DNA from 2 places in the Allobosea sp. OAE752 genome. Region 1 is predicted to be linked to the other one. Evidence: riboswitches for the same ligand, from Rfam matches in the RefSeq annotation. Region 1 holds a riboswitch; the other holds the start of a gene.
The links. A riboswitch is a leader RNA that binds a small molecule or an ion and turns the genes downstream of it on or off. The one in region 1 is predicted to bind cobalamin.
Positions count from the first base shown of each region.

Region 2: another riboswitch for cobalamin. It lies ahead of GGC47_RS00665 (ribonucleoside-diphosphate reductase subunit alpha); the one in region 1 lies ahead of GGC47_RS04910 (ABC transporter substrate-binding protein).

Region 1 is NZ_JBNPXO010000002.1:15,583-19,787, reverse strand. Features, by position in the region: gene GGC47_RS04920 (Wzz/FepE/Etk N-terminal domain-containing protein) at 1-962, opposite strand, end outside; gene GGC47_RS04915 (DUF3102 domain-containing protein) at 1,092-1,808, opposite strand; cobalamin riboswitch at 2,388-2,597, shown strand; gene GGC47_RS04910 (ABC transporter substrate-binding protein) at 2,810-3,847, shown strand; gene GGC47_RS04905 (FecCD family ABC transporter permease) at 3,844-4,205, shown strand, end outside.
Region 2 is NZ_JBNPXO010000001.1:149,513-153,717, reverse strand. Features, by position in the region: gene GGC47_RS00680 (hypothetical protein) at 35-304, opposite strand; gene rpsU (30S ribosomal protein S21) at 499-765, opposite strand; gene GGC47_RS00670 (cold-shock protein) at 905-1,114, opposite strand; cobalamin riboswitch at 1,653-1,854, shown strand; gene GGC47_RS00665 (ribonucleoside-diphosphate reductase subunit alpha) at 1,967-4,205, shown strand, end outside.

The DNA of each region.
Region 1 (4,205 bases):
ACGCCGACGGTGCGTGCCTTGGCCGCCTCGATCGCGACCGTCGCCCGCAGAAGCGTTTGCGCCAGCAAGGCTTCAGGCAGGCGATCCTGGCCGGCACGCTGCCGAGCCTGGCTCGAAATCGCGGGCTTGCCGCTTTTGAACAAGGGGATCGCGCCGATGCACTCCAGGCCGAAACGCTGAATCTGCGCGGCACTGCGGATCGTCTTGTCCCGGAAGTCGAGAAACAGCGCCAGCGCCGCCCCGATCACCAATCCGGCCATGACCGTAGCCATGATGATCAGGATCTTCCGCGGTCCGTTGGGCTTGTCCGGAGCGAGCGCCGGCGTCATCACATAGACGCTGGGTCCCAAGCCCTGCAGCCGCTCGCGCAGCAATGGCGAGCGCTCGCCATCCTGCTCCGCGTTGAGACGCGCCTGGAGCATGACCTGGCTGATGCCATTGGCGATGAGCGCGGACTTCTCCGGATCGGAGGTCGTGACGTCGACGAGGATCGTGTGACTGGTTCCGACCCGCTTGACCGCGATGCTCCTGGCGAGGGACTCGATGGCGGCTTCCTGCTTCGCGCGGCTCTCGTCGGAGGTCGCTGGCGACGTGCCGGAAAGCCACCGGGCGAGCCCCTGAAACGCCGTCGCCGCGGGAACGAACTCGGAATCCTCGGTAAGGTCCAGCGACCCTACGACCTTGGCCAGGGTACCGCGCGAGCGGATGACCTCGCTCTCGTTCTCGACCTGCGTGAGATCGGCGCGCCCGAGGGAAATGACGAGGTCGGGGCCGGGCTGAACTTCCTTCACATAGACCAGGAGCTGCGTCGACGCCGTATAGCTCGCTGGCCTCAGCACCGTGTAGAGCAGGCCAAGCATCGCCGCGAGACCGACACATGCGGCAATGAGCTTCCAGCGGCGGCGTAGGCTGAGAAGGCCGAATGTTGTGGAGGGCTGGCGCTCGTCAATATAGACCGACATTGGACTTCCGATCTGTATCCACCGACCATTTGATGTCTTTGCAGGAACTCCGTTCCCTCAAAGACGGCGTTCGCAAGTCACACAACGCGAATACGCGGACTGTAAGTCACGATAAAACTTCGATATTTTTCACTGCAGCTTTGCGGGAACGAATTCGCACGATTGATTCGTCGCTGTACTGGGCAAAGCCAATTCCAGATGCTCGGCGTCCACAACACGCGCCGCTCTCATCCAGACAAAGGCTCTGTTCCAGACCTCCCAGCTCATCTCCTCCATGATGAGCCCGTAATCCTCCGGGCTGAGCCGCCGCAAAATCAGCTCAGCCACCCTGCGGGCCCGGTCCGCGCCCGGGTCGTTTCGCCTCCCTTCGGCGGGCCCGTTAAGCTCGCGCGCGGGAAGAAACGACGAGGAGAATCCTTCCTGCGCCGGACGCTGCACCGCCTCCATCCTGGTCTTGCGCGTATCCACGACCTGCGAATGCAGCTCGCTGCGGGACACACGCTCACCGTTCTCGAGTCGCTGCAGGATGGTGGTGCGAACCGCCGGCGGGGTCGTCTTGGCGAGATAGACACGAAGCGTCGATGGAACCATCAGCGCGACGAGCTTCGCATTCGCATCGGAATCGGCGCCGCGCGCCAGCTTCATCAGGTCCTGCGCGGTCCTGATCTTGAACTCGCACGCCTTTTCGACCCATTTGACGAAGACCCCGTGGGGCAGCCGCTCCTTGACGCGAAGGAGCTCGCGGCCGATTTCCACAGCATGTTCGGTCGCAGCCCGACGCAGGAGCTTGATCCTTTGCGCGGCATCCTGCAATTCTGTCGCGGAGAGCTGTGCATTCGGCAACACGGCTATACCCTCACTCAACCCACAGTACTATTCAGCTTACGCTTGGTGCACTGCACCGTGAAGCGAGCAAAGGGGTTCCCGTCGGCGCAAAGGGAGTAGCTCCTTGAGGCGACACGCGATGCGTTCACGACGCCGGCGCGGCGACAGAGATCAAATAAAAATCTGATTTATATCAGTTACTTACCATATTTAAGGAGAATTGGAGCTACCCCCGTTCCGCTCCACGGGAAGTGAAATGAGCCTCGCTTTTCGGAAGCTCCCGCCTGATGGCAGCTCGGCCTCCCTTCAGAAACATTACCTTACGTAAGTATCAAGACGGGATGCCGCGCGGCAGAAATCGCCGCAAGCGAGATCTTGGCTGCCGGAAGGTCACGCCCGCAGTGAACCGATCTCCTGGCAGGGCGAACCAGAAACCCGGGCAGCAACATGGCCAGTGACGCTGCGTCGAGCGGAGAAAGCCCGGACATCACACCGGTCTGCGAAGCCGCCGCGCCTGGGCCCCAGATCTACAGTGCCGGCGGCATATCGACGTCGATCATGATGGTCCCGAACCGAGCTTGACGGTGCGGCACGACCTTATAGGTTGGACGTGATCGAGGTTCTCCAGATTCAGCCTGGAGCTAAGAGGGAATTCGGTGAGGCGCGTTGCGCCAAAGCCGAGGCTGCCCCCGCAACTGTAAGCGGCGAGCTCTCCGTCCATCGTCCACTGGCGCGTGCCGCGCCGGGAAGGCCGGGCGGAACCGGCGTCGACCCGCGAGCCAGGAGACCTGCCCCGGTCATCGAAGACGTCTTTCGGACGGGGTGTTCCGGAGGTGTGTGTCGGTGATGGCCATGCGGCCGTCATCCGTCCGCATCCTGCGCAGCTCCCGCATCCGTCATCTCGGGGAGCGATGAAGTCCATGTTCATGAAGACCGCCGGCCGCGCTGTCGCGGGGAGCTTGACGGCTGCGCGCCGCTCGCCCTATCAGAAATGTAACAATGTTTCATATAAGGCTTCCTCTGTGCCGATTGCGCGCCCTCTCGTCCGCCTGCTTCAATGGCCCGTCCTGGCATTCCTCGGCAGCCTGGCCGCGGGCGCGGCCGTCGCAGCGCCGACCCAGTATCCGCTGACGCTGGAGAACTGCCGCGAGACGATCACCTTCAACGCCGCGCCCAAACGCGTCGTCTCGATCGGCCAGACGCAGACCGAGATCCTCTATGCGCTCGGCCTCGGCGACCGCGTCGTCGGCACCGCCGTCTGGTTCTCGCCCATCGCCAAGCCCTATGAGGCGATCAATGCCAAGGTGAAGCGCCTCGCCGACAACGACCCGAGCTTCGAGGCGGTTCTCGCGCAGGAGCCGGACCTCGTTACCGCGATGTTCGAATGGCATGTCGGCCCCAACGGCATCGTCGGCAAGCGCGATCAGTTCGCCAAGGTCAAGGTGCCCACCTATGTCTCGCCGACCGATTGCGTCGGCAAGGACAATTCCGGCGGCGGCGACGGTGTGCGCACCCAGATGTTCACGATGGAGCTGGTCTATCGCAACATCCGCGAATTCGGGCAGATCTTCGACGTGTCCGACCGCGCCGAGACGCTCGTCGCCGAGCTCAAGGCGCGCGAGGAGAAGGCGGTCCAGGCGGTGGCGGATGCAAAGGTCAAGGACGTGCCGGTCGTCGTCTGGTTCTCCAGCAAGGACATCAAGGGCGACGGCTTCATGGCCGGCAGGAACGGCGTGCCCGCCTACATCCTGTCGAAGCTCGGGGCGCGCAATATCATCACGACCAATGAGGAATGGCCGTTGGTCGGCTGGGAGAGCATCGCTGCCGCCAATCCCGCGGTCATCGTCACGGTGAAGATGGATCGCCGCCGCTTTCCGGCCGATGATATCGAGAAGAAGCTCGATTTCCTGAAAACCGACCCCGTCGCCAGCAAGCTCGACGCGGTGAAGAACAATCGCATCGTCATCATGGATGTCGGAGCGACCCGCGCCGGGCTCGATACGGTGGACGGCATCGAGACGCTCGCCAAGGCGATCGCCGGCTTCGGTCTGACTCCTTGAGCCACGCAGCCCACGGCCCGAACTGGCCGGCGCGGATCGCCGTCGCGCTGGTTTCGCTGCTGGCGCTCACCTTCGCGGTGGCGCTGGCGGTGACGATCGGCGAGATGCGCATCCCGTTGGAGACGGCGTTGAAGGCGCTCGGCAACGGGCTGTTCGATCTCGATTGGCCTGTCAGCGCGATCCAGCAGGGCGTGATCTTCGACTATCGCCTCAGCCGGGCGCTGATGGCGGGGTTGTGCGGCGGCGCGCTCGCTCTCTCAGGCGCAATCCTGCAGGCGCTGCTGCGCAATCCCCTGGCGGAGCCTTACGTTCTCGGCATCTCGGCGGGAGCCTCGACCGGCGCCGTCGCGGTGCTGAT
Region 2 (4,205 bases), on a different contig from region 1:
GGCAACGCCTCGCGCGCCATCCTCCGGTTGGAGATCAGGAAGAAGCGGTTCTCCGCCGAACAACGGTCTTGGCGGGCTTGGCTCGCGTCTTGGCTGGCGGCACCGCCGCGGCGGCCTCGGCGTCGGCGGCTTCCTTGGCGAGCCGCAAGGCCCGCAGTTTTGCGGTGCGTTCGCGGACGGCGATCTGCTCCACCCGCAACGCTTCCAGGGCCGTTTCGGCCTCGGCGCGGCGTTGCGCTGCGAGCGTCGCTCTGCTCTGGGCCCGCAATTGCGCCTCTTCCGGCGGAATTCTGTTGCTCGACATCGGCAAACTCCTTCTCGAACGCAGGACGCCAGGGCGTCAGCGGCGTTTTCCGGCAGCACGCTCCTGCATGGATCGAACGGCTTCGGGCAGAACCTTGCGTGGGGCTCGGCTTCGATCCTCGCCGGTTCGGCCTGGCGAGCAGGCCCGGCCCTCGGCGAAATCCTGCGGATTGAAGCCCAGGCCCAAATCCTCGCCTATCGTGCCTGCGCGGGGGCCTGGCCGGGCCGTGCCGGCCGTTCCACGCGCTTCGGCATCGGCAGCAATCCTTCGCGCTGAGCCTGCTTGCGTGCTGCCTTGCGGGCGCGGCGGATGGCTTCGGCCTTCTCGCGGGTTCGCCGCTCGGACGGCTTCTCGTAGGCGCGACGCGCCTTCATCTCGCGAAACACGCCTTCACGCTGCATCTTCTTCTTGAGGACGCGAAGCGCCTGGTCGACGTTGTTGTCGCGAACGAGAACCTGCATTCGAATTTCCCTTCTGATGCAAACAAAAAGGGCCGGGTTGATCCCGACCCCTCCGTGGCTATCCGCCGCTCAATCGAACGGGCGCCGGTACATCCGCGGTCGCCGCTGATCTCGATTGACGCGCCGGATGGCGTCTAGCTCACTCGGCCTGCAGGTTGTCCGCAGACACCTTGCCGGAGCGCTTGTCCTGCACCAGCTCATAGGAGACCTTCTGGCCTTCCTTCAGCGTGCGCAGACCGGCACGCTCCACGGCGCTGATATGGACGAAGGCGTCCTGGCCGCCGTCTTCCGGCTGGATGAAACCAAAACCCTTGTCGGTGTTGAACCACTTAACTGTGCCACTGGCCATGCTGACCTCCTGTAAAGGCTATTGTTCATGCGCCGCGGGTGCAGCGCATTTTTCGATTTGAGCAGGAAGTTCGTCAGCAGTGCGCGATGAAAGCGCGGGGCCAATTCGTTCGGCCTAGATCGATGTTTCTATCATGGTACTTATAAGACACATTGTCAAATGGAAGGTTTTATCTCGCAATATTTTCGGAAAATCAGCCGGGCGCCAAATCGACCGACAGCAACCGTGTGACCCGGCCTGAGACGCGCCATCGCGATATGCTGGGGCGGCTCGGCAGCCATCGCAGACAGCTCGTGGCGGTCGCGAATTGCGCGAAGCTCGGGAACGGGGCGTGCGTCGATCATGGCGGGCGGCGAAGGGGCGCTAGCGCTTGAGGCGTAAAGCATCGCTCGACGCGGTTTCGCCGAAGCGAAGGCAGAGCCGACGTCATTGCCGAACAGCACGAACAGGATAGGCCGGAGGCCGCGCGGTGATCCCCGATCTTCACAGGCGCCGGACGGCGGCATCACGACCTGTTGACAGGCGATGCCCCTTAGCTACTAGATCTGGTGGTCGATGGTCTCTCGAATCGCAAGATCGAGAGCTAAGAGGGAAGCCGGTGAGAGACCGGCGCTGCCCCCGCAACTGTAAGCGGCGAGTTCACGTCCAGGATTAAGTCACTGAGGCTGCAAGGCCTTGGGAAGACGGGACGAGAGCGCTGACCCGTGAGCCAGGAGACCTGCCGCGACCTCGTATACGTCCTCGGGCGGGGTGTCCCGGTGGTGCGCTTGGCAGGTCGCGGCCTTGTGGTGCCGCGCGCCTTCTCGACGCAACCGCTCTGGCCTTTGCCCCCAACATTTGGGGTTGATGCCGATGTCTCTTTCCATTGAAGCCGAGCGGCCTGCCGCCGCTCCGTCAGCCGCAGAGCCGACACTGTCGAAGCTCGCTGCGAGCGAGCCCGGCTACCAGATCATTCGCCGCAACGGCGCGGTGACGCCGTTCGATCCCTCGAAGATCACCGTGGCGCTGACCAAGGCGTTCCTCGCCGTCGAAGGATCGAACGCCGCCGCTTCGCGCCGCATCCACGAAGCCGTCGCGGAGATGACCGAGCAGGTCGTCGCGGGGCTGACCCGCCGGGCCGCGACCGGCCGCACTTTCCATATCGAGGATGTGCAGGACCAGGTCGAGCTCGCCCTGATGCGCGGCGAACACCACAAGGTCGCCCGTGCCTATGTGCTCTATCGCGAGGAGCGGGCGCGCGAGCGGGCGAGGGCGGTTGCCGAGACGAAGCCTGTCGCCTCCGCAGCTCCCTTGCTGCACATGAAGCTCGCCGACGGGACGCTTATCCCGCTCGACGCCGGCCGCCTCGACAAGGTGGTTCGCGAGGCTTGTGCCGATCTCGACGGCGTCTCGGCCGAGCCGGTCCTCACCGAGGCGCGCCGCAACCTCTATGACGGCATCTTGCTCGACGAATTGGCGCTGGCGCCGATCCTTGCCGCCCGCACGCTGATCGAGAGCGAGCCGAACTATGCGAAGGTCTCCGCGCGCCTGCTGCTGGACAAGCTCCGTCGCGAGGCACTGAGCTTCGTCCATGGCCGCGCCGAGCAGGCGACGCAGGAAGAGATGTCAGTGCTTTATGCCGACTACTTCCATGCCTATCTCAAGACCGGCATCGCGAACGAGCTGATCGACCCCGAGCTCGGCCGCTTCGACATCGCCCGCATCGCCGCTGCACTCAAGCCCGAGCGCGATCTGCAATTCGACTATCTCGGCTTCCAGACGCTTTACGACCGCTATTTCCTGCATGTCCGGGGCAACCGCTTCGAGCTGCCGCAGGCCTTCTTCATGCGTGTCGCCATGGGTCTCGCCATCCGCGAGATCGATCGCGAGGGCAGGGCGATCGAATTCTACGATCTGCTCTCATCCTTCGATTTCATGGCCTCGACCCCCACGCTGTTCAATTCCGGGACGCTGCGCCCGCAGCTCTCCTCCTGCTTCCTGACCACCGTCGCTGACGATCTCGACGGTATCTTCAAGGCGGTGAAGGACAATGCGCTGCTCGCCAAGTACTCGGGCGGCCTCGGCAATGACTGGACGCCGGTGCGCGGTCTCGGCGCCCATATCAAGGGCACCAATGGCGAGAGCCAGGGCGTGGTGCCGTTCCTGAAGGTCGCGAACGATACGGCCATCGCCGTCAATCAGGGCGGCAAGCGCAAGGGCGCGGTCTGCGCCTATCTCGAGACCTGGCATGTCGATATCGAGGAGTTCCTCGATCTCCGGAAGAACACCGGCGACGACCGCCGCCGCACCCATGACATGAACACGGCGAACTGGATTCCCGACCTGTTCATGCAGCGCGTCGAGGCCGGCGCCGACTGGACGCTGTTCTCGCCCGATGAGGTGCCGGACCTGCACGACCTCTATGGCAAGCCATTCAAGACGGCCTACGAGGCTTATGAGGCGAAGGCAGCCGCTGGCCAGATCAAGGTCTTCAAACGGGTGAAGGCGCTCGACCTCTGGCGGCGCATGCTGACCATGCTGTTCGAGACCGGCCATCCCTGGATGACCTTCAAGGATGCCTGCAATCTGCGCTCGCCGCAGCAGCATGCCGGCGTGGTGCATTCCTCGAACCTCTGCACCGAGATCACGCTCAACACCTCGGCCGACGAGGTCGCGGTCTGCAATCTCGGCTCGGTGAACCTCGCCGCGCATGTGACGCCCGATGGGCTCGATCAGGCTCGCCTGGCCCGCACCGTGACCACCGCGATGCGCATGCTCGACAACGTCGTCGACATCAATTTCTACACGATCCCCGAGGCACGCCGCTCGAACCTGCGCCATCGCCCGGTGGGCTTGGGGCTGATGGGTTTCCAGGACGCGCTCCAGACACTGCGTCTGCCGGCGGCCTCGGAAGGCGCCGTCGCCTTCGCCGATACGTCGATGGAAGTGATCAGCTTCCATGCGATCCAGGCCTCGGTCGATCTCGCCGCCGAGCGCGGGCGCTATCCGAGCTTCGAGGGTTCGCTCTGGTCGAAGGGCATCCTGCCGATCGACTCGCTCGACATCCTCTCGGACGCCCGCGACGGCGATGTCGAACTCGACCGCTCCTCGA